One region of the Bradyrhizobium sp. 61 genome, then DNA from elsewhere that is predicted to be linked to it. Evidence: riboswitches for the same ligand, from Rfam matches in the RefSeq annotation. Region 1 holds a riboswitch; each other region holds the start of a gene.
What was found. Region 1 has a riboswitch for cobalamin ahead of IVB46_RS10935 (TonB-dependent receptor). Riboswitches for the same ligand answer to the same signal wherever they lie in the genome.
Positions count from the first base shown of each region.

Region 1 (5,636 bases):
GAACTCGCCGCCGCCTTCAATCGCATGATCGAGCAGCTGCGGCACAACGAGCGGATCCGTGAGACCTTTGGCCGCTATATCGATCCCAAGGTGGCGCAGGGGCTGATCGACCGGCCCGAGGTCGCCATCGACGGCCAGCGCCGGGTGATGACCATCATGTTCTCCGACATGAGCGGCTTCACCTCGATGAGCGAGGGCATGACCCCGCGCGGCCTCGTCAAGGTGATGAACCACTATTTCACGGTGATGTCCGCGCCGATCCGGAGCCATCGCGGCGTTATCGATAAATATATCGGCGATGCCATCATGGCCTATTGGGGCCCTCCCTTCATTGAGGAGGACGAGCCGGCGCTATTCGCCTGCTACGCCGCCATCGACATGGCCGATGAGGTGCCGGCGTTGCAGAAGCAATTGCCTGACCTGCTCGGCATCCGCGCCATGCCAGGCCCTTGCGATCTGCGCATCGGGATTGCCACCGGCGAGGTCCTGACCGGCAGCATCGGCTCCGAGCTGATGATGAGCTTCACCGTGATGGGCGACGCCGTGAACCTCGCCTCGCGTCTCGAGCTGGTCAACAAGATCTACGGCACGCGGATCCTGATCGCGCAGGCCACGGCGGACGCGATCGGCTCGAACCTCGAGCTGCGCGAGATCGATCGTCTGGCGGTGGCCGGCCAAAGCGCATCGCAGGCCATTTTCGAGGTGATGAGCAAGGCGCACGGGCTTAGCGTCCCGCAGGAGAGCCTGCGCGCGCGTTACGCCGAAGGCCTCGCCGCCTACCGCGCGCAGCGCTTCGACGAGGCTCGCGCCGCGTTCAATGCAGCGCTCGAAGCCGTGCCCGGCGACGGTCCCTCGCGCGCGCTGCTCGGCCGCATCGCGCAGTTCGAGGCCAATCCGCCGGACGCCAATTGGGACGGCGCCTGGCGGCTGGAGCAGAAATAGCTGTTCTTGTCGGGCCGGCACCGCCCTTGCCGGAAAAAACGCTTCTACTCGATAACGATGTTCGCAGTGACCTAATTCCCGGGCTTAGGTTTGACGTCCCTTGTGGCGTTTGATGGGGACACGCCGATGACAGAACTTCATGACAGGCTGGAACGGTTCGAGACGCTCACCGCCGAATGCGAGCTGATTGCCAAGCTCGCCACCGACAGCACCAAGCGCGAGTTCTATCTGAGACTCTCGGAGCAGTATCGTCAGCTGGCGGTGGATATGCGGAAGGCGATCGCGACCAAGGCCGCGGCCTGACGCCGCCTGCAATCCGTTCTTAATGTTTGGCGCGCATCCTTTGAGGATGCGAGCGTCGCGATCATGATTGCTCGCATTGGGAATGCCGAGGTCCGTTGCGGTGCAGCGCATCTCGCTGACGTCGCTTTGCCGCTCCTCACCAGGGCAATCCCATGCGCCTTCTCGCAGTCCTTATCTTCGCGCTCATGACGGCCGCCTGCAACCAGGAGCAGGACATCACCGGCTCGACCCCGGTCTGTGCGATGCGGCACTACAGCTCCTACAATCCCCGCGACATGAACCAGTGCGTTGCCGCCTGCAAGGCGTGCGACCACGGCAACACCGTCACCTGCACCACGTCATGCACCCTCAAGGGTGCCCACTGAGCGGCGGCGCGGGCTGGAGCTAGCGCTGAGGGTGCTCGGGCACCGGAACGATTCACATGGGTTAGTCATTGAAGGGGCAGGTAGGACGCGGAGTCCTATGGAATGGGTATGCTCGATCCCGGTCGGTTCCTGGTGTCGTGCTCGCATTGCGATGCATGGCCGATGGCGGCCAACGTCAAACGTTCGAGCTGGTCTTCGTCGCCGCACGAGGTCCGCTTCGTGTGCCCGCGCTGTCGCCGCGAGGAGACAGCCATTATCTCGGCCTCCGGTGAGCTGACCCCGATCCGGCGCATCGACGCTCCGCTGCGCGATGTCACCGCGGCCTGGGCTCAGGCCCAGCGGCCAAGAGGTCGGGCGTAGCCCGCCCGTCACAGGACCAAGAGATCGGGCGTAGTCGGCTCTGCGCAACGCCTTGCGCGGTCCGTTTTTGGAACCCGGCCTACGCCCACGCGTTTCCGCTCCGACATCAACGCATCGAGGCCCTGCGAATGATCAGCGAGCATTTCGACACCCGCACCCGGATCAACATGAAGCTGGCGCTGGATCGGGTCTGCCGCAATCGCCCGGTCGGCGAGGACCATTGCTTTCGCAGGTCCGTTGCCGAGAACATCATCCGCTGCGCGCTCGCGGGCCGCACCGGCATCGGCCAGCTCGTCGATGCCGGCGAGCGGGCGGTGATCAGGACGCGTTCGGAGCGGGAGCCGGCCTGATTGCGCCGGCTCAATCTCCGGTGCGGTGCTTTGCCCGTCATGCAACCGGCCGATTGACTCTCCGCTTGCCCGCCCCGTAGATTGGCCGGTGACGGTTCTCCTCACGGAGATCAAAAGGGAACGTGGTGCGAGGTTTTCCCGATACCGGGATATTCTCAACGCCACGGCTGCCCCCGCAACTGTAAGCGGTGAATCTTTCGTCATATGCCACTGGGAATCTCGGTCCTGGGAAGGCGACGTAAGGTAACGACCCGCGAGCCAGGAGACCTGCCGTCAGCCGTGGTCACACGCGAAGATGTCGGTCGGGGAGTACAGACATTAGCTTCACCGGAGCAATCGAAAGCTCCGCCGTGAAACCTCGTTCGCTGTGACGTGCCACTGACGTCATACCGAGGTTACAAGAGTGTCCCGTATTGTCTTTGCCGCCAGGCGCTTCCGCGCCGGCGTTGTCGCGTTCGTTTCCCTGTATTCGCTCGATCTGTCCATTGCCCAGGCGCAGCAGTCGGCATCGCCCGATCTGCTGCCGCCGGTCGAGGTCGCACCGACCGAGCGTGCGGCCAAGCCGCAAGCCGCGCGGCCTGCGCCCGACCGGCCCGAGCAGCGGCGCGTCGCTCGGCTGCCGAAGCCCGAGCTGGTGCCGGCGTCGCCCCCGGTTGCCGGGGTATCCGCGGCCAACCTGTTTCCGACGGTCGTCGTCAGTCCGACGGGCGTTGTCACTCCGACCAATCTGGTTGCGAGCTCGGTGACGGTTCTGACCGCCAGAGACATGGAGCGCGATCAGCGCCGGACCGCATCCGATGCGCTGAGCGCGGTTCCTGGCCTGAACCTCGTGCAGACCGGCGGTCCGGGAGGACAGACGTCGATCTTCATGCGCGGAACGAATTCCAACCACACCAAGGTCCTGATCGACGGCATCGATGTCAGCGATCCCGGCAACCCGAACCGTTCGTTTGATTTCGGCCAGTTGCTCACCTCCGACATTCAGCAGATCGAAGTCCTGCGCGGTCCGCAGGGCGGTCTCTACGGCGCAGACGCGCTGGGTGGCGTGATCTCCATCGTGACGAAGAAGGGCGACGGTCCCGCCCGCGCCACCGGCTCGGTCGAGGGAGGCTCGTTCGGAACGTTCAATCAAACTGCAGGTCTGAGCGGTTCACAGGACCCCTTCAACTATGCCTTCAACGTCGCGCATTTCCACGCGAACGACGTGCCGGTGACGCCGGTCGAATTGCTCCCGCCGGGGCAGAAGGCGATCGGCAACTATTACGACAACATGACCTATTCGACGAAGCTTGGCGCCGAATTGAGCGAAAACCTCACGCTCAACGGCGTGGCGCGGTACACCGACGCCACCCTGCGCTTTACCGGAGACACCTTCGATCCCGTCACATCCGCGAGCTTTCCCGCGGCCGCGCAAAGCACGCAGACGGTGCACCAGCTCTTCACGCGCGGGGAGGCGGTCTGGTCCGCTCTCGACGACCGGATGAAAAGCTATTTCGGTGTCAACTACACCAATCACTGGAACTACAACATCTCGCCCGGCGACGCGATGGCCACGATCACGACCGGCGACCGCGTCAAGTATGATTGGCACACCACGACCCAGCTCGCGCCCAACAACAATGTCATCATTGGCGCGGAGCATGAGACCGAAACACTGCAAACGGCGACGGTCTCGGCGCAAAACGTCAACAAGGCCGGATATATGGAGCTGCAGTCCCAGTTCCGGGATCGCGTCTTCTTCACGGCCAACGTCCGGCAGGACGATAACGAGCGGTTTGGGGAACATCCGACCTTTCGTCTGGCGTCTGCCGTGATCGTGCCGGTCACGGATACGAAGTTCAAGGGAAGCTACGGTACGGGGTTCAAGGCGCCAACGCTCAACCAGCTTTACGTCAGCTTTCCCGCGTTCTTCTTCTTTGCAAATCCCAACCTCAGGCCAGAGGAAAGCGTCGGATACGACGCCGGCTTCGAGCAACCCCTGTTTGGCGATCGCGTTCGCTTCGGGTCGACCTACTTCCGCAACAACATTACCGACCTGATCCAGAGCACGTTCGATCCCGTGACGTTCACGAGCACCAACACCAATATCGGCAAGGCGATCACGGAGGGCACGGAGAGCTTCGTCGCGGCTGCGATCACGGACCGGCTTCGCGTTCGTGCCGACTACACTTTGACCCGCGCGGTGGATGCGACGGCGGGACTGGAGCTGCTGAGGCGTCCGAAGGAGAAGTGGAGCGCAAATGTCATCTGGAATCCGATCGATCCGCTGACACTTTCCGCAACCGTGTTGCACGTCGGGAGTTTCGTCGATGGTAGCCGCGACTTCAGCATTCTGCGTCTGCTGGCTCCGGCCTACACTGTCGTCAACGTCGCAGCCGAATATCTGGTCACCGACCAGGTGAAGGTGTTCGGCCGGGTCGATAATCTCGCCAATGTGCACTATCAAAATCCGACCGGCTTTCTGCAGCCGGGACTGGGCGTCTATGGCGGCATTCGCCTGGCGAATTACGACGTCAGATAGCGAGAGAGAGAAGCCTCATGACGACGGCCGATCCGCTCATGGACCTGATCGCAAGCCAGCTTGCCGACGCTGAGGCCGGCTGGAGCGTCGGCACGTTCGGTGCCATTGCCGAGTTCACACGCGAGCCCGGTGAGGCCTTCGATATGGAGCAGTCTCGCAACGGGATCAGCGCCGTGACGCAGAAGGGTGGGATACGCGTTGTCTCCCACCCGGATCTGCGCCTGATCGCATCGGAATCGCCGACCACGGAGAGCTGGAGCCACCGCATCGCGCTGTGTCTTCCGCATGAAGCCAGCGCCATGAGTGGTCGTACCGTGTTGACCGAGCTCGGTCCGGATGTCGAGGCGCTCCTGAGGAGGGATCGCAGCGGCATCCTGTTCGACCTTGGTCTCGGAACGTTGCAGATCGACGCCTGCATCCGCGTCAGCGATGCCGATGCCGTCGCCGCACTCAGGAGCCGCACGGGCCAATCCGTGTTCGCGCCCGAAAGCGATGCCATGCGGATCATTCTGGCCGCCAACCCGCACCGCGTCTTCATCAGCCGCATCGGGCGCGCCGAGGTATTCCAGCCGATCCCGCCGCCGGGCGGGCGAAGCCCTGACGGCCCGCACACCCACGTTCTGCCAAAGCTGCTCGCGCATCGCCGCACCCATGCCGCCACCGAGCCGCTGCCTGAGGGGTGGATCCCCTGCGCGCATCTCTATCCGGCCCATCCGCTGCGCGATCAGCTCGGCCGCAAGCGCGCGTTTCGGCCGGATCATCACGCAGCCTTCCAGGCGCTGCTCGAACTCTATG
Region 1 is NZ_JADPIU010000035.1:108,732-114,367, forward strand. It holds gene IVB46_RS10910 (adenylate/guanylate cyclase domain-containing protein) at 1-942, shown strand, start outside; gene IVB46_RS10915 (hypothetical protein) at 1,069-1,245, shown strand; gene IVB46_RS10920 (hypothetical protein) at 1,398-1,610, shown strand; gene IVB46_RS10925 (hypothetical protein) at 1,713-1,970, shown strand; gene IVB46_RS10930 (hypothetical protein) at 2,099-2,320, shown strand; cobalamin riboswitch at 2,396-2,610, shown strand; gene IVB46_RS10935 (TonB-dependent receptor) at 2,724-4,841, shown strand; gene IVB46_RS10940 (hypothetical protein) at 4,859-5,636, shown strand, end outside.

Region 2 (5,636 bases), on a different contig from region 1:
CAGAGTCAATGTGCCGGTGCGACGTTATTACCACAGCGACCAACTTCCTTGGAGATAGGCATGGAAGGCGAGACCTTCCTCTGGCTGATACGGCATGCGCCCGTCGACGGCGTCAAAGGGACGATCCACGCGGCCGACGCGCCCGCCGATCTCGGCGATCGCGTGCAACTGGAGGCGTTGCGGCAGAGGCTTCCGCCAGATGCTGCGAGCTTGGTGAGCCCGGCGCGACGTACGGTTGAGACGGCGCGCGCGCTGGGACTCGAACCCGCGTTGGTGCCCGAATTTGGCGAGCAGGATTTTGGCGACTGGACCGGCCGGCGGCATGACGAACTCGCTGCGACCGGCGGGGAGACCTATGCGCAGTTCTGGAGCGATCCGGCGCACGCGCGGCCGCCGGGCGGCGAAAGTTTTGAGGATCAGGTCGCGCGCGTCCGACTGGGTCTCGCGCAAATCGGCGCCGGCTCCGCAACGCTCGTCGTTCACTCCGGCACCATCCGCGCCGCGCTCTGCATTGCGCTGGATCTGACACCACAAGCGGCCCTACGCTTCGTGATCGATCCGTTGTCACTGACCCGGATCGACCGGCTCGCCACGGGCTGGCGCGTCATCGCGGTCAATCAGCGCGCGGCTTGAGCCGGATCAGGCCGGGCGATCCGGCACATTGGCCTGCGCGAAGGTCGCCATGTCGTTGTGAAGGCTGCACGCGAGCCGCACCAGTGGCAGCGAGATGGCCGCACCCGATCCTTCGCCGAGCCTGAGATCGAGGCTGATCAACGGCTGCACGTTCAGCGCACGCAGCACCAGCCGATGCCCCTGCTCCGCCGATTGATGCGACGGCAGCAGGAATGGCTGGCACGACGGGTTCAGCCGCACCGCCGCCAGCGCTGCCACCGATACGATGAAGCCATCGATCAACACGGGAATGCGGGCTTGCGCAGCCGCAATGATGGCGCCGCAAATCGCCGCGATTTCGAGGCCGCCGACGGCGCACAGGATCTTTTCCGGCGAAGCGCCTGCAACGCCGCGACGCGCGATCGCAGCGTCGATCACGCGCGCCTTGTGCGCGCGGCCGGCCGCGTCGACGCCGGTACCGCAGCCCGCGATCTCCTCGGCACTGATGCCGAGCAGGCTCGCCGCAATCGCGGCCGACGTCGTGGTATTGCCGATGCCCATCTCGCCGAAGATCAGAAGATCGGGCCTGCTGGCTTCTGCGCGCGCGACTGCGCGCTGACCGGCTTCGAAGGCGAATGCCAGCTCCGTGGGGGTGAGCGCTGCTTCCACGCTGAAGTCGCGCGTGCCGCTGCGCGGCTTGTCGGTGACGATTCCTGCCATCGCCTCCTGCGCCAGCGTACCGGCGTCGACGACCTCAAGGTTTGAGCCAAGCTCACGCGCCAGCACCGAGATCGCGGCACCGCCCGAGGCAAAATTCGCCATCATCGCGATGGTCACTCCTTGCGGATAGGCCGACACGCCCTGCGCGACGATGCCGTGATCGCCGGCGAAGACGATGATCGGCACTCGCGCGGCGCGCGGCTGCTCGGTCGCCTGCAGGCCCGCAAGCTCGACCGCAAGCTGCTCCAGCCGGCCGAGCGCGCCGGCCGGTTTTGTGAGTTGCGCCTGACGCGCGAGCGCCGCCTCGCGATGGACGGCGGAGACATCGGGGCATTTCCGGGTGACCCAATCGGGGAGCATGCTGCCTCGCTTACGGCCTGCGCTTGAGAATGTAGCTGTCCATGATCCAGCCATGCCGTTCGCGCGCATCCTGTCGCGCGGCGACGATGCGCGGGCCGATCTCGGCCAGAACGCCCGACATGACGATCTGATCGGGCATGCCGAGATAAGCGCCCCACCAGATGTTCAGCCCGGCCGGATCGAGCGACTGGAATGCCGTGCTGCCGTCGAGCATCACCACCACGGTATCGACGCCCTGCGGCCAGCCGCCTTCGCGCAAGCGGCGTCCCGTCGTGACCAGGAAAGGCTCGCCGATGTCGTTGAGCGGCAGCGCATGCGCCGCGCACAGCGCCTGGATCGAGGTGATGCCGGGCACGACCTCGATATCAGGCAAGGGATCGAGCCGCCGCGCGATGCGCAGCGAGGAATCATACAGTGAGGGATCGCCCCAGATCAGCAGCGCGACCTTGCCATCATCACCGAGATGGCTGGCGATCGTCTGCGACCAGGCCGCGGCCACGGCCTCGTGCCAATCGTCCACGCCCTTGTGATAATCCGCTTCACCGGCATCGCGCACGGGAAGATCGAACTCGGCAATGCGCGTCGTTTGATTGGTGAGCACATCCGCGCAGATCGTCCGCCTGAGATCTGCGAGATCGGACTTCGCCGTCCCCTTGCGCGGGATCAGGATGAGATCGGCCGCGTTGATGGCTTGAACGGCGGCGCGCGTAAGCTGCCCGGGATCGCCGCAACCGATGCCTATCAGGGAGAGTGTCAGCATCGTGAGTGCGAAGGGCGGCCATCACGGCCGCCCGTTCGCTTGTCTCTCAAGCCGCGTTATGCAAACGCGGGGTAACGAGGCCGGGCGCGGTGACGCCGCGCAGCGACTTCGCCAGCGCCAGCACACCGAGGTCGGCCAGCGGCTCGATCACGATGACGAGCGCGTAGGAGGCCGCGAAGGTCGCGATGTTGACGAGGTTGGTCGCACCGAAGCCGGAGCCATAGAGCGCCCAGAACGCAACCCAGGCGATGACGCCGGCCTGATACGTGGTCGACAGCGCCAGCGCCTGGCGATACCTGAGATCGACATAGGCGGTGTTGCGGGCAATGATCCGCGCGGCGATCGCCTGGATCCCGAACAGCGGCACCAGCAGCGTGGTGACGTTCATGCCGAATTGCGGCAGATCGGGCGGCTCGAAGAAGATGCCCTGGAACAACAGTCCGAACGCAAGGCCGAAGGCCGCCGGCGCCGCCCCAAACAGCAGGAACAGGGTCGAGCCAAGGATGAAGTGCACCTCGGAGACGCCGACCGGGAAGTGCGGCAGGATCTCGAAGAAGACGAACACGAGGCCCGTGGTGGCGAGCGTCCGCGCCGCGAACGACGTGATGCCCTGCTCGCGCACGGTCTCGACCGCGAGCTTCAGCGCAACGCCGCCGACGGCGATGCCGGTTGCGTAACTCAACACGAGCTTGGCGCCCGATACGACTCCGGGTTCGATATGCATGGTTCAGTTCCTTCCTGCCGTCACACCCGACGGCCTTGGCCACAAAACATGCACGGCCGGTCTCCTGGCTCGCGGTTCACTGGGGTTCTCCGGCCTTCCCGGGCCTTGCGGCCCAGTGGCTGATCGGAGCCCCTCACCGCTTACAGTCGCGGGGGCGGCTGGGGTTTTGGGCGGCGCAACTGTCCGCCCACCCCCATTCCCGATTATGCTCCGGCGGTTTGCGCCGCCTCGAGCACCATGCCTCTCCTGTGTGCCCCTTTCGCCAGCCGGGCGTCAAGGGGCGAAGGGCGGCCGGGACGGTCATGACGGATAATCGCCCGCCAGCGCGCCGAACAGGATCACGGCGGCCGTCGAGGCAGCGCCACCCCGCGCAAGCTGTTCGGCCAGCTCGGCAATGGTGGTGCGGACCAGCCGCTCGTCGGGACGACCGAGGGATTCGGCGAACAGCGCCGAGGTATCCGGCGCGAGGCCGTGCTCGATCAATTTTGCGACAAGCGCCGGAAAGGTGCGCCGGCCCATATAGACCACGGTGGTCGCTTCGGGATCCGCCAGCGCCGCCCAGTTCAAATTCTGCGGCAGCTCGCCGGTGACATCGGCCCCGGTCACGAACTGCACCCGGCGCGAGGTGTGGCGCCGGGTCAGGGGAATGCCGGCTTGCGCGGCGGCGACACAGGCCGAGGTGATTCCGGGAATGATCTCGTAGCCGATGCCGGCTTCGCGCAGCGCCTCCAGCTCCTCCTCGAGCCGGCCAAAGATACCGGCATCGCCCGATTTCAGCCGCACCACACGGACGCCGGCCGCGGCGTAGTCGATCAGCAGGCGGTTGACGTGGTGCTGCTTGGTCGAGGGCCGCCCTGCCCGCTTCCCGACCGCGACGAGATTGGCGCCGGGCCGGGCCAGATCGAGGATCGCGCCCGAGGCGAGGTCGTCATAGAGTACGACGTCGGCATCGCGCAGCCGCGCGGCGCCTTTGAGCGTGAGGAGCTCGGGGTCGCCGGGGCCGGCCGAGATGAAAGTGACAAAACCGCTCACCGGTCCTCCGCGATCAGGTGGAAGAACGTGCCGGTGGCATGACCGCGGCGCGAGCCGGTCTCGGCGATGATCGCGCCTGTTGCATCGTGCACGACCGCGAGCGGCGTATCCGGCTGTGCGACAATCGTCGAATAGTGGAACTCATGACCGCGCAGGCGCGCGCCGGCCTGATGCCCCGGCATCGGCGCGGCGAGTGCAGCGAGACGATAGCCGAGATGCATGCGGCGCTTGGCAAAGCTCGTCTCCAGTCCGAGCAGGCCCGTCATCTCATGACGGACGCCGTCGGCATCGGTCAGTGCGGTTCCCAGCACCATATAGCCTCCGCATTCGCCGTGCACCGGCCGTGTGTCAGCGAAGGCGCGCAAGCCGCTGCGAAAGCGGGCATTGGCCGCGATCTTCCCCGCGTGTAGCTCGGGATAGCCGCCGGGCAGCCAGCAGACATCGGCGCTGGCATCGGGCGCTTCATCGGCAAGCGGCGAGAATGTCGAGATCTCGGCGCCCGCCGCGCGCCAGGCTTCCAGCATGTGCGGATAGATGAAGGAGAACGCGGCATCGCGGGCAAGCGCAATGCGCTGGCCGGGCGGCGTCACATTCATGCCGTTTGCCGCCGGTTGCGGCGACCAGGCGGCGGCCGCCCGCAGCACCGCGTCGAGATCGACGTGTTCGGCGACGAAGCGCGCGGCTTCGTCGATCAGCTTGCCGATCTCGGCCTGCTCCTCGGCCTGCACCAGGCCGAGATGCCGTTTCGGCAGGCTGATCTCGGCATGACGCGGCAGCGCGCCGAACACGGCGATGCCGGCGTCGTTGAGTGCACGCCGCACAAGATCTTCATGACGTGGGCTGGCGACGCGGTTGAGCACCACGCCGGCAAGGCGCACACCGGCGCGATAGTCACGAAGGCCTGCGGCGATCGCCGCCGCCGTCTGCGCCTGTCCGGAGGGATCGATCACCAGCAGCACCGGCCAGCCCAGCATCTCCGCAATGTCGGCGGTGGCGCCGGTGCCGGAGACGCCGCGCGCGGCGACGCCGTCGAACAGGCCCATCGAGCCCTCCGCGAGCACGACATCGGCATCAGTGCCGCGACCGACGAGATGAGCAATCGTCTCGCGATCCATTGCCCAGCTATCGACGTTGACGGAAGCGCGCCCCGTCGCAGCGGCATGGAAGGCGGGATCGATATAGTCGGGTCCGCTCTTGAAACACTGCACGTTCAATCCGCGATTGCGCCAGGCGCGCGCCAGCGCCAGCGTCAGCGTGGTCTTGCCGACGCCGGAGGCCGGCGCAGAGATGACGAGCCCTGCCGGCATCACGATGCCTCCGGAAAGCGCGGTTCGGCACCGACCGGCCGATAGCGGCGGTCGTAGTCGACGGCATAGAGGCGGCTCTCGTCAAAATCCGCAGCGCCGAGCGTCTTGCCAACCAAAATGA
Region 2 is NZ_JADPIU010000064.1:276,699-282,334, forward strand. It holds gene IVB46_RS23085 (histidine phosphatase family protein) at 61-633, shown strand; gene cobT (nicotinate-nucleotide--dimethylbenzimidazole phosphoribosyltransferase) at 640-1,692, opposite strand; gene cobF (precorrin-6A synthase (deacetylating)) at 1,703-2,452, opposite strand; gene IVB46_RS23100 (energy-coupling factor ABC transporter permease) at 2,499-3,176, opposite strand; cobalamin riboswitch at 3,213-3,431, opposite strand; gene cobA (uroporphyrinogen-III C-methyltransferase) at 3,477-4,208, opposite strand; gene IVB46_RS23110 (cobyrinate a,c-diamide synthase) at 4,205-5,515, opposite strand; gene cobM (precorrin-4 C(11)-methyltransferase) at 5,515-5,636, opposite strand, start outside.
Region 2: linked by a shared signal. The riboswitch ahead of IVB46_RS23100 (energy-coupling factor ABC transporter permease) and the one ahead of IVB46_RS10935 (TonB-dependent receptor) in region 1 are both predicted to bind cobalamin.

Region 3 (5,636 bases), on a different contig from region 1:
AAGCCTGGACGCCGCGCCGTTCAGGAATTCCATGACGCGCGACCGCGCCCAATAGATGTCGGTGCCGTCCTCGAAGATCACATAGACGAAGGAGACGCCAAAGAACGAGAAGCCGCGTACGACCTTCGATTTCGGCACGGTGAGCATCGCCGTCGTCAGCGGATAGGTGACCTGATCCTCGATCACCTGCGGCGCCTGGCCGGGATACTCGGTGTAGACGATGACCTGCGTATCCGAGAGGTCCGGGATCGCATCCAGCGGAAGGTGAACCAGGGCATAGAGGCCGGCGGCGGCCGCGAAGCCGGTCCCGAACAGCACGAGCAGCAGATTGCGCGCCGACCAGGCGATGATGCGGGCGATCATTTGTGATCTCCCGTTGCATTGCCAGGGCCGGCGTCGGAGGCTTGGGACGCCGCCTCGCCAAAACCCTTCAGCGCCGCCTTCAGGTTGCTTTCCGCATCGATCAGGAAGTTGGCGGAGGTCACCACCGCCTCGCCGTCCGCAAGACCCTGGCGCACCTCGACATAGCCGCCGCCGCGACGGCCGAGCTTGACTTCCCGCGGCTCGAAGCGCCCTTCCCCCTTGTCGACGAGGACAGCCTGCCGGCTGCCTGTGTCGAGCACCGCGCTGTCCTGTATCGCCAGGACGGGCGCGGCATCGGCCGTGTCGATGTCGGCATCGACGTACATGTCGGGCAGTAGCACCGCGTCCGGATTGGCGAGCTCGATCCTGATGCGAACGGTGCGCGTGTCGCGGTTCACCTGCGGATAGACGACGGCGATGGTCCCGGTGAAGGTCCGGCCGGGGAAACTGCGCGCGCGCACCGCGACTGACTGCCCCACCGCGATGTTGCCGAGATCGCGCTCGGCCACGTCGACCAGCGCCCAGACCACCGAGGTGTCCGCGATCCGGAACAGAACGTCGCCGGGATTGGCCCGCATCCCTTCGATCGCATTGCGTTCGAGCACGACCCCGTCGCGCGGCGCAGACCAGCGTATGGCGATGGGCGCGGTGTGCGTCTTGTCCATCTCCGCAATGACGGACTCGGGAACGTCGAGATTGACCAGCCGCTGTCGCGAGCCGCGGCCGTACATCTCGACACCGCCGACCGTCTTGGAGGTGATCGTCGCGAGATATTCCGCCGCTGCGGACGCCACCGCCGAACTGTAGATTTCCATCAGCGGCTGGCCGGCCTTCACGCGTGTGCCGGTCGTTACGTCGGCGACCTTCTGCACGAAGCTTTCGGCACGCATCGCGATCACCGACACGCGGCGTTCATCGAGCTGGATCGTGCCGGGCGCCTTCACCGAGACCCGGATCGAGCGCCGCGTGACGGGCTCGGACTTCACGCCCGCGCGTTGGATCTTGCCGGGCGACAGCTTCACCGTGCCGTCGTCGGTGTCGTCGCCTTCGTAAACAGCGACATAATCCATCCCCATCGGATCCTTCTTCGGGACGGTCGACGTGTCGGGCAGCCCCATGGGATTGCGGTAGTAGAGGATTTTTCGCGGCGAAGCCGCCTGCGCCTTCGGTAGCGCCGGCGCGACGGCCGCTCCATCGTCGTCGTAGACCGGCAGATAGTCCCGCCCGCGGTCGTCCTTCTTCGGAGCCGCAGACCAGAGCGGCGCACCGCTTGGATCGCGGTAGTAGAGCGGCGTTCGCTCCGCGGCAGCCGCAGCCGATGATATGTCGGCCTCAGCGAGCCAGCCCGCACCGTTCGAATGCCAGTAGTAGCCGGCCAGGACCAGGCCACCGCCCAGCGCAAGTGCCGTCAGGAGACGCAGCGTTTTCATGTCGTGTATCCGCGCGCCCGGGAGCGCGCGTCCGTGTGAAGGAAAAAGGGGAATGTCGGGCGCCGCCGGGCAGCGCCCGAACGCTCACTTGACCGCCGTGACGATCACCTTGCCGGTGACGGTCTCCGGTTCGCCCTGCACCTTCACGGACAGCGTCATCTGGTAGCGGCCAGCCATGGGCAGGTCCGTCTTGAAGGCGTACACGCCCGGCTCCCTGGACGGCAGCGGCGCGACCGCCGATTCCATCTCGGCCATCCCGTCCGGGGCCATGTCGAGGCGCGTCTTGAAGATGACCGCATCCGGTATCGGCTTGCCGGTCTGCTTGTTCGTCAGGCGAACGGTGAGCGTGACGTCTTCGCCCTTCTTCATCTGCGGAGTGACGGGCTCGAAGGCGTAGTCGCCCGCGCCCGCCATCGCGGCGGAAGCGGCAAGCGAAAGGGTGGCGGCGAGAGCCGCGGTGCTGATTTTGGAAAGCATTGTCCTGTCCTCATGAATTGATCTTTCGCCGTGGCGCGTGAAGCGCGCACGTCAGTCGTCGTCGCGAGCAGACCTGCCGCTCGCGTCTCGGGCTTTGCGAGATCAGATTCGAGGAGGTCGGAAAGGAGGACTGCCGCTGCGGAAGGAAACGACCTGATCCGGGGGAATAGCCATCGTGCTGGCCATGACGGCGAGACGTTCGAACGCCACGGGCCTGACTTCACCGAGCGCGATGATCCCACCGACGCAGCAGAAGCCCATCCCGCACTTGTAGCCGCCGCTATGGGAGCCCGTTCCCTTCATGTCGGGACAACAATCGTCCATCGACATGTCGGCATCGCCGCTCATGTGCATGGCCGCCTGCATGCCATCCGACGACATTGCGAGGTTCGCCGCGGACGCGCCAACCGGCAGCATCGCCAGGGATATGGCGATGGCGACTGCCAGGATGGTACGGACGAACTGCATCAATATCGACTTACCTTGTCGGGCCGGAACTCGGCCTCAGTAGCATATTCGGACACCAAAGGCAGTCATTGATCGTGGTCAAGCGTCCGTTACCCAGGCTCGCACGGAGGCCGGGTTGGACGTTTCGACGCAGCCCCTAGGACTATCGTGCAAAACAGCAACACAAGGCCACCATCGACCGACCGGCCCGTCGAACAGCCCGCGCGGATGTTGACGCGCTCATCCCCTGATGCCAGTTTCGTGATCGGTAGTGTCCGCAAGGACTCTTCAAGGGAATGCGGTGCGTCCACCTCAGTGGGCAATTCCGCGGCTGCCCCCGCAACTGTAGGCGGATAGCCGACGACCAAACGAACCACTGGAGCCCCGCTTGGGCCTCTGGGAAGGTGGTCGAAGGCGATGACCCGCGAGCCAGGAAACCTGCTACCAGCCATGGTCACGCGCGAACGCATTGGGCGGGGTGCCCTGATGTCGGACAAGTAGCCGGTGCATCCGCCGCCTGGGGCGAAGGTGGATGACTAAGGCAACCGCGGTGACGGTTTGTTTGCGTCGCCGCAGAGCGTTGTCGTGCAAAAACTTCATTTCCGTGCTGGCGCAAGGCCAGCGTTATCGCGTGCTTTCCTGATTACTCTGCTCTCGTCGGTGTCCTTGTCGTCCGCGGCGCTCGCGCAAAGCGCGGCGCAGGACAACCGCTCCCGGGAGGTCGGCCCGGTGATCGTGTCGCCGCCTGCGCCGCGACAGGCTCCTGCTGTCAGCCCCGGCACTCAGAAGCAGCGCGCGGCCCGGCGCGCCGCGGGACGCAATCGTGGCGCCCCTGCTGTCGCCGTTCCGGCCACGCAAGCTCCGAGCGGCCCGGTGCAGACGCCGCTCAACACGGCAGCCGTCACCGACGTCGGCTCCCGGCTCGGCATCACGGCGCGCGAGATGCCGGCGACCGTCGAGGTCATCAGTCAGCAGACGATGCAGGACCTGGGCATCCGGACCACGACCGACGTCGCCAAGGCTGCAGTCGGCGTCACCGGCGGCGATGCGCCCGGCGCGCCCGCCATCTTCTCGATGCGTGGCTTTTCCGGCGACCAGATCTCCACGCTCTACAACGGCATCCCGATCGGGCCGTCGACCATGACCGGCCGTCCCATGGACGTGGCTGGCCTCCAGCAGGTCGAGATCATCAAGGGACCGGACTCGCTGGTGGCGGGCCTCGGTGCGACCGGCGGCGCCATCAACTACGTGAACAAGGCGCCGCACACCGGACCAATCGTCAACGACGCCTTCACCTCCTACGATTCCTTCAACGGCTATCGCGCCGGTTACGGATCGGGCGGCAGCACGCTGATCAACGGCCTCGACTACCGCTTCGACATCAGCCATTTCAACAACAAGGGCTTTATCGACGACACCTATTCCAAGCTCAGCAACGTCTCGGGCCAGCTGAACTATCGCGTCAACGAGAACCTGAGGATCTGGGGCGCGACCGAATACAGGCAGGACAACGACCGCTTCTACTGGGGAACGCCGCTGGTGCCGGCGAACGCGCCGGGCATCGTGCCGACGTACGGCGTCGTCTCCGGCCTCTGGAGCAACTATTACCTCGGCGGCGGCACGCCGGTCCCGGTCACCATCGACGCGCGCACGCTGACCACGAACTACAACGTGCTCGACAATCACAGCGGCGCCAACGAGCTCTGGCTGCGCAGCGGCTTTCAATGGGACATCACCAACAACATCTCGCTGAAAAGCCAGGTCTATGGCTATGACGCCCACCGGCACTGGTTCAACAACGAGATCTCGTCGTTCGACCAGACCGTAGGCAATTTCGCAGGCGCGCAGAGCATCTACCGCGAGCGCCTGGCGCTCGATCACGCGCAGCGGCTCTACGGCAACATCACCGACCTCACCGTCAATTCCAATCTCGGCGGAATGGACAATCGCTTCGTCGCCACCGTGGCGGCGAGCAGCAACCAGTTCAACGTCTCGCAGGACACGCTGTTCTTCAATGACTACGTCGACCTCCTCAATCCGGACCGCGGCCTCTACGGCCCGCGCAGCGACGAGAAGATCTACACCCATCTCGACACCGCCTCGCTGTCGTTCGAGGACCGGCTCAAGCTGACCTCGACCTTTGCGCTGATCGGCGGCATCCGTTTTGAGAATATCGAGCTGTCGCGGACCCGCTTCGACGAGAATGGCCTCCTGAAAGCCAACTATCCTTTCTCGAAGACGTTCAATCCGGTCACCGGACGCATCGGCTACACCTGGGACATCGCGCCCGGCGTGATGCTTTACAGCCAGTACGCGACGGCAGCCGACCCGACGGTGGCGAACATCTTCATCCTCAGGCCCACGACGCCGCTGCTGCTCACGACGTCGCGAACCTACGAGACCGGCGTGAAGCTGCTGTCGGCCGACAAGCGCGCGGAGGCCACGTTCTCGGCCTTCGACATCGAGCGCAAGAACGTCTACGTCCCCGAAAGCGGCATCCTCTTCAACGTCGCCGGCAAGATGGCCTCCAAGGGCGTCGAGATTGCCGCCGCGGTCAATCCGGTCGCGGGCCTGAAACTATGGGGCAACGTCGCCTTCGTGCAGTCGCGCTTCATCGACTTCACCTATGTCGACGGCAATGGCGACTTCCAGTCCTATTCGGGCAAGACGCCGCCCAACGTTCCGAACTTCATCGCCAACGCCGGCGCCTCCTATCGCTTCGACACGAAGCTGCCGGTGGAGATCGGCGGCCTCGTCCGTCACGTCGGCGACCGCTTCAACTTCCAGGACAATCTGGTCACGATGGACGCCTACACGATCTTCGACGCATACGCGTTCGTCGACATCCCCAAAGCCTATTTCCCGGGCGTCGACCAGACCCGGATCAGCTTTCGCGTGAGGAACCTGACCAACAAGCTC
Region 3 is NZ_JADPIU010000084.1:439,867-445,502, reverse strand. It holds gene IVB46_RS35510 (efflux RND transporter permease subunit) at 1-363, opposite strand, end outside; gene IVB46_RS35505 (efflux RND transporter periplasmic adaptor subunit) at 360-1,793, opposite strand; gene IVB46_RS35500 (FixH family protein) at 1,878-2,270, opposite strand; gene IVB46_RS35495 (hypothetical protein) at 2,373-2,738, opposite strand; cobalamin riboswitch at 2,970-3,178, shown strand; gene IVB46_RS35490 (TonB-dependent receptor) at 3,378-5,636, shown strand, end outside.
Region 3: linked by a shared signal. The riboswitch ahead of IVB46_RS35490 (TonB-dependent receptor) and the one ahead of IVB46_RS10935 (TonB-dependent receptor) in region 1 are both predicted to bind cobalamin.

Region 4 (5,636 bases), on a different contig from region 1:
CCGCCTCGACGACATCGTGCAGTCGCAAGGCTGGCGGCTCGTCGGTGGTGCGCCGCTGTTTCGTCTCTACGAGACGCCTGATGCGCTTGCTGCGCAGGAGAAACTGGCGCGTAGCCAAATCTGGTCGCGCGTATTCGCGAAAGAGCCGGCATGGCTCCGCCTCGGGCTTCCGGGCCGCGAAGCCGAATGGACGCGCCTTGCCGAGGCGCTAGCGCGCTAGCGCGAGCAGGCCGCCGACGTCGAGGTGCTGTTCGATGTGATCGGCGAGGGCATCGAGCGCGCTCTCAACCCTCGCATGATAAGGCTCATTGCCTGCCGGAATGTCGAGCTTTGCGAGATACGCCTTGCGGAAATCATCCGACGTGAACAGGCCGTGCAAATAGCTGCCTTGCACGCGCCCATCGCTGGAGATCGCGCCCTCCGGCTCTCCATTCAGTTTCGCAAACGGGCGCGCGCGATCCGGCCCATCGGTGCGGCCGATGTGGATTTCGTAGGCGTCGATCGGCTGGTCCGTGGCGGCATGCACGGCCGCGACGCGCGTCAGCGTCTTCTGCGGGCTCATCATTGTGGCGACGTCCAGAAGTCCGAGACCCGGCGTGTCGCCTGCGGGGCCTTCGATGCCGTCGGGGTCTGCGACGCTGCGCCCGAGCATCTGATAACCGCCGCAGAGGCCAAGCACATGGCCGCCGCGGCGGTGATGCGCCAGGAGATCTATGTCCCAGCCCTGCGCGCGCAGGAAGGCGAGATCGCCGCGGGTGGATTTCGAGCCGGGGATGATGACGAGACGGACGTCGCCGGGGATAGCTTCGCCCGGCCGCACCATCACGAGATCGACGCCAGGCTCGAGCTTCAACGGATCGAGATCATCGAAATTGGCGATCCGCGACAGCGCGAGGCAGGCGATCTTGCACTGGCCCGGCTTTCGCGCATCACTCAGGCCCAGCGCGTCCTCGGCCGGCAGTTCGCCGGCGCGCGCGAACCAGGGCAGCACACCAAGGCCGCGCCATGCGGTCTTCGCTTCGATCAGCTTGTAGCCGTCGTCGAACAGCGAGGGGTCGCCGCGGAACTTGTTGATGACAAAACCTTCGATCATCGCGGCATCGTCGGGGTCGATCACGGTCTTGATGCCGACGAGCTGGGCGATGACGCCGCCGCGGTCGATGTCGCCGACCAGCACGACGGGGATGTCGGCCTTGCGCGCAAAGCCCATATTGGCGATGTCGGCCTTGCGCAGGTTGACCTCGGCCGGGCTGCCGGCGCCTTCGACCAGCACCAGATCGGCGCGCGCCTTCAGCCGCTCGAAACTCTCCAGCACCGCGCCCATCAACGACGGCTTCATCGCTGCATATTCACGCGCCCGTGCGGTCGCGATTCGCTTTCCCTGGACGATGATTTGTGCGCCGACATCGGTCTCGGGCTTCAGCAGCACCGGGTTCATGTCGGTGTGCGGCTCGACGCCGGCGGCCAGTGCCTGCAGCGCCTGCGCCCGGCCGATCTCGCCGCCGTCGACGGTGACGGCCGCGTTGTTCGACATGTTCTGCGGCTTGAAAGGCAGAACGCGCAGGCCGCGCCGCGTGAAGGCGCGGGCGAGGCCGGCGACGATGAGCGACTTGCCCACGTCCGAGCCGGCACCCTGGATCATCAATGCGCGCGCCATGGTGTTTTCAGAACCTGGGGCCGTGCTCAGAACTCGACGCCGGCTTGCGCCTTGATGCCGGAGCGGAAGGGGTGCTTGACCAGCGTCATCTCGGTGACGAGGTCGGCGATCTCGATCAGCTCGTCCTTGGCATTGCGCCCGGTGAGCACGACATGCGTCATCGGCGGCTTGTGCGTTTTCAGGAAGTCGACGACCTCGGCGATGTCGAGATAGTCGTAGCGTAGCGCGATGTTGATCTCGTCGAGCACGACCATGCGCAGATTGGAATCTGAGATCAGCTCCTTGGCCTTCGCCCAGCCGGCCTGCGCCGCGGCGATGTCGCGGGCACGGTCCTGCGTCTCCCAGGTGAAACCTTCGCCCATCGCATGGAACTGGCAGAGCTCGCCGAAATGGCCGGTGAGCAGGCGCCGTTCGCCGGTGTCCCAGGCACCCTTGATGAACTGCACGACCGCGCATGGGAAGCCATGGGCGACACAGCGGACGATCATGCCGAAGGCGGAGGAGGACTTGCCCTTGCCGGCGCCGGTGTGGACGATGATGAGGCCCTTCTCGCCGCTCTTGGTCGCCATGATCTTGTCGCGGGCGACCTTGATCTTCGCCATTTTCGCGGCGTGGCGGGCGTCGGTTTCCTCGGCCGTTTGGGTATCCGGTTCAGGCGTCATCTGACAGGGTCCTTCGGCTTGACAAGAGGCGGCCGGGGGCAAATGGTGGCCCGGCGTTGGTTCCTGTCCTATGACAGGCGAAGAGGGAATGCGATAGGGTCCGAATCGACAAGATTCGGGTCCAAACTGCAGCCGCCCCCGCGACCGTGACCGGAGAGATTTCCGAAGCCACTGATCCCCCAGGGGATCGGGAAGGCGGGGATCGAAGGGCCAAAAGCCCTGCTCCGCAAGCCGGGAGACCTGCCAGCGCGGACGAGTTTTGGACCGGCGGACGGGGTGTTCCGCGACGGGGAAACGGACCTTCGGGGGAATGGTCCGTGTGCCTCTTCGCCTCCCGCTGTTTATCCTGGAAGAGGCGATGACCGTCACACTTCACGTCTGTATTACCTGCCGTGCCGGCCAGACGCTCGACGAGGGTGAGACGACGCCCGGCAAGCGCCTGCATGGTGCGATCCTCGACGCCGGCGTGCCCGAGGGCGTCAATGTGGTTCCCGTTGAATGCCTGTCGGCATGCAGCCAAGGTTGCTCAGTTGCGCTCAGCGCGCCCGGCCGCTGGTCCTATGTCTATGGTCGTCTGTCAGAGGCCCATGCGAGCGACGTGGTCGCGGGTGCTGCGGCGTATGCCGCCGCGCCCGATGGCCTCGTGCCCTGGCGCAGCCGTCCCGAAATCTTCCGCAAGCAGTCGCTTGCCCGCATTCCCCCCATTGCCGTTGTGCCGGAGGCCGCCGAATGAACTCGCTCGCAAAAGTCCCTGTGACGGTGGTCACGGGTTTTCTCGGCTCCGGCAAGACCACGCTGATCCAGCATCTGCTCGCAAACCCCGACGGCAAAAAGCTCGCCGTGCTCGTCAACGAGTTCGGCAGCGAGGGCGTCGACGGCGAGATCCTGAAATCCTGCGCCGATGCGAATTGCCCGGAGGAGAACATCGTCGAGCTCGCCAATGGCTGCATCTGCTGCACCGTCGCCGACGATTTCATTCCGACCATGGAAAAGCTTTTGGCGCGGCCGGTGCGGCCCGATCACATCCTGATCGAGACCTCGGGCCTGGCGCTGCCGAAGCCGCTGCTGAAGGCGTTCGACTGGCCTGAGATCCGCTCGCGCATCACGGTCGATGGCGTGATTGCGCTGGCCGATGCCGAGGCTGTCGCCGCCGGCCGTTTTGCGCCGGACCCGGCTGCGGTGGAAGCGCAGCGCGCGGCGGACGAAAATCTCGATCACGAGACGCCGCTGTCGGAAGTGTTCGAGGACCAGATCGCCTGCGCCGATATCGTGCTGCTGACCAAGGCCGATCTTGCGGGCGCCGCAGGGATCGAAGCGGCCAAAGCCGCCATCACCGCCGAGATGCCGCGCCGCGTGCCGATGCTATCCGTCACCGATGGCGTGATCGATGCGCGTGTCATCCTCGGCCTCGGCGCTGCCGCAGAGAACGATCTCGCCGCGCGCCCCTCGCATCACGACGGCGAGGAGGATCACGAGCACGACGATTTCGCCTCCGTCGTGATCGATCTTCCTGAAATCGCCGACATCGACGCACTGGTCGCGTCGGTGCAGCGTCTTTCGCGCGAGCAGAACGTGCTGCGCGTCAAGGGCTATATCGCGGTCGCGGGCAAGCCGATGCGCCTGTTGCTGCAAGCGGTCGGCGAGCGCGTGCGCCACCAGTTCGACAAGCCTTGGGGCGCAGCTCTCAGGCAGTCGAAGCTTGTCATGATCGGCGAGCACGGCGATATCGACGAGGCCGCGATCAAGGTCGGACTTGGGCTTTCAGGATCTGGTATCTGATGCACGTCGTCTTCCGCGAGAGCCGCGGTCTCGAGGAGACCGCGACGCCAAGGGACATCGGCCAGGACCCGGCCGATCTCGTGGTGCTCTCGTACTCGGATTCCGACCTTGCCGCGTTCGCGGCCGGCTGGCGGCGCGGCCGCAACAGCCTGCCGTCGCTGCGGCTCGCCAATCTCGCGGAGCTGCGGCATCCGTTGTCGGTCGACACCTATATCGAGCGCACGCTGTCGCAGGCACGCGGCATCCTGGTGCGCCTGATCGGCGGTGAATCCTACTGGCCGTACGGGCTCGCGGCCCTGCAGCAGCTTGCGAAGGACCGCAATATCGTGCTGGCCGTGCTGCCGGCCGACGGCCGCGACGACACGCGGCTCGATGCCTACTCGACCCTGCCGGTTTCGACGTTGCGCCGGCTCAAGGTGCTCTGCGACACCGGCGGTCCTGTTGCAGCCCAGGCCGCGATCGCGCAGCTCGCGCTGGCCTCGGGCCTTTACGCAGGACCGGTCGTCGGCGAGATGAACGTGCCTGAGATGGGCTTTTACGATCCCGCGCGTGGCGTCATTGCTGCGCCGATGGCAGGCGAGGGAAAGCCGCTCGCGCTCGTGACCTTCTATCGTTCCTATCTCACCGCCGCGGATACAGGGCCGGTCGACGCCCTGATCGCGGCGCTGCGCGAGCGCGGCTTTGACGCGTACGGCGTGTTCGTCACCTCGCTGAAGGCTCCGGGCGTTGCGGATTGGCTGCGGACGTATTTCGCGACGAATCTCCCGGCCGCGATCGTCAACGCGACGGCGTTCTCGGCGATGGGCGACGACGGCACGACACCGTTCGATGCCGCATCGTGTCCCGTCTTCCAGGTCGCGCTCTCATCGGCACGGCGCGAAGACTGGGCGGAGTCGCTGCGCGGCCTGTCGCCCGGCGATCTCGCGATGCATGTGGTGCTGCCGGAGGTCGACGGCCGCCTGTTTGCGGGCGTGGTGAGTTTCAAATCGGCCGCGGAGCGTGATCCCGACCTGCAATTTTCGCATCTGGCGCACCGGCCTGCTGAGGAGCGCGTCAAGGCCGTCGCCGCGCGCGCTGCGGCCTGGCGGCGCCTCGCGGAGGCGCCAGCCGCCGGGAAGCGGGTGGCGCTGGTGCTCTCGAACTACCCGGGCCGTCCGCATCAGATCGCGCATGCGGTTGGTCTCGATGCGCTCGCGTCGGTCGAGGCATTGCTGTCTGACCTGACAGAGGCCGGCTTCGACGTTGCGCCGGTTCAGGCGCTCGGCGAGACGCTGCTCAAGCAGAACTTGACCTGGAGCGTCGCCGACTACCGCGCGGCGCTCTCGCGCCTGCCGCAAGCCTTGCAGGATGATCTCGCGCAGGCCTGGGCCGCGCCGGAGGAGGACCCAAGCTGCCGCGACGGCGCGTTCCATTTCGCTGCGATCCGATGCGGCCGGTCGGTCATCGCGGTTCAGCCCGAACGCGGCGATGCGACCACGCGCGATGCCGACTATCACGATCTCGCCCGCACGCCGCGCCATGCCTATGTCGCGTTCTAT
Region 4 is NZ_JADPIU010000064.1:290,223-295,858, reverse strand. It holds gene cobD (threonine-phosphate decarboxylase CobD) at 1-220, shown strand, start outside; gene IVB46_RS23175 (cobyric acid synthase) at 209-1,657, opposite strand; gene cobO (cob(I)yrinic acid a,c-diamide adenosyltransferase) at 1,684-2,319, opposite strand; cobalamin riboswitch at 2,360-2,582, shown strand; gene IVB46_RS23165 (DUF1636 domain-containing protein) at 2,678-3,052, shown strand; gene cobW (cobalamin biosynthesis protein CobW) at 3,049-4,098, shown strand; gene cobN (cobaltochelatase subunit CobN) at 4,098-5,636, shown strand, end outside.
Region 4: linked by a shared signal. The riboswitch ahead of IVB46_RS23165 (DUF1636 domain-containing protein) and the one ahead of IVB46_RS10935 (TonB-dependent receptor) in region 1 are both predicted to bind cobalamin.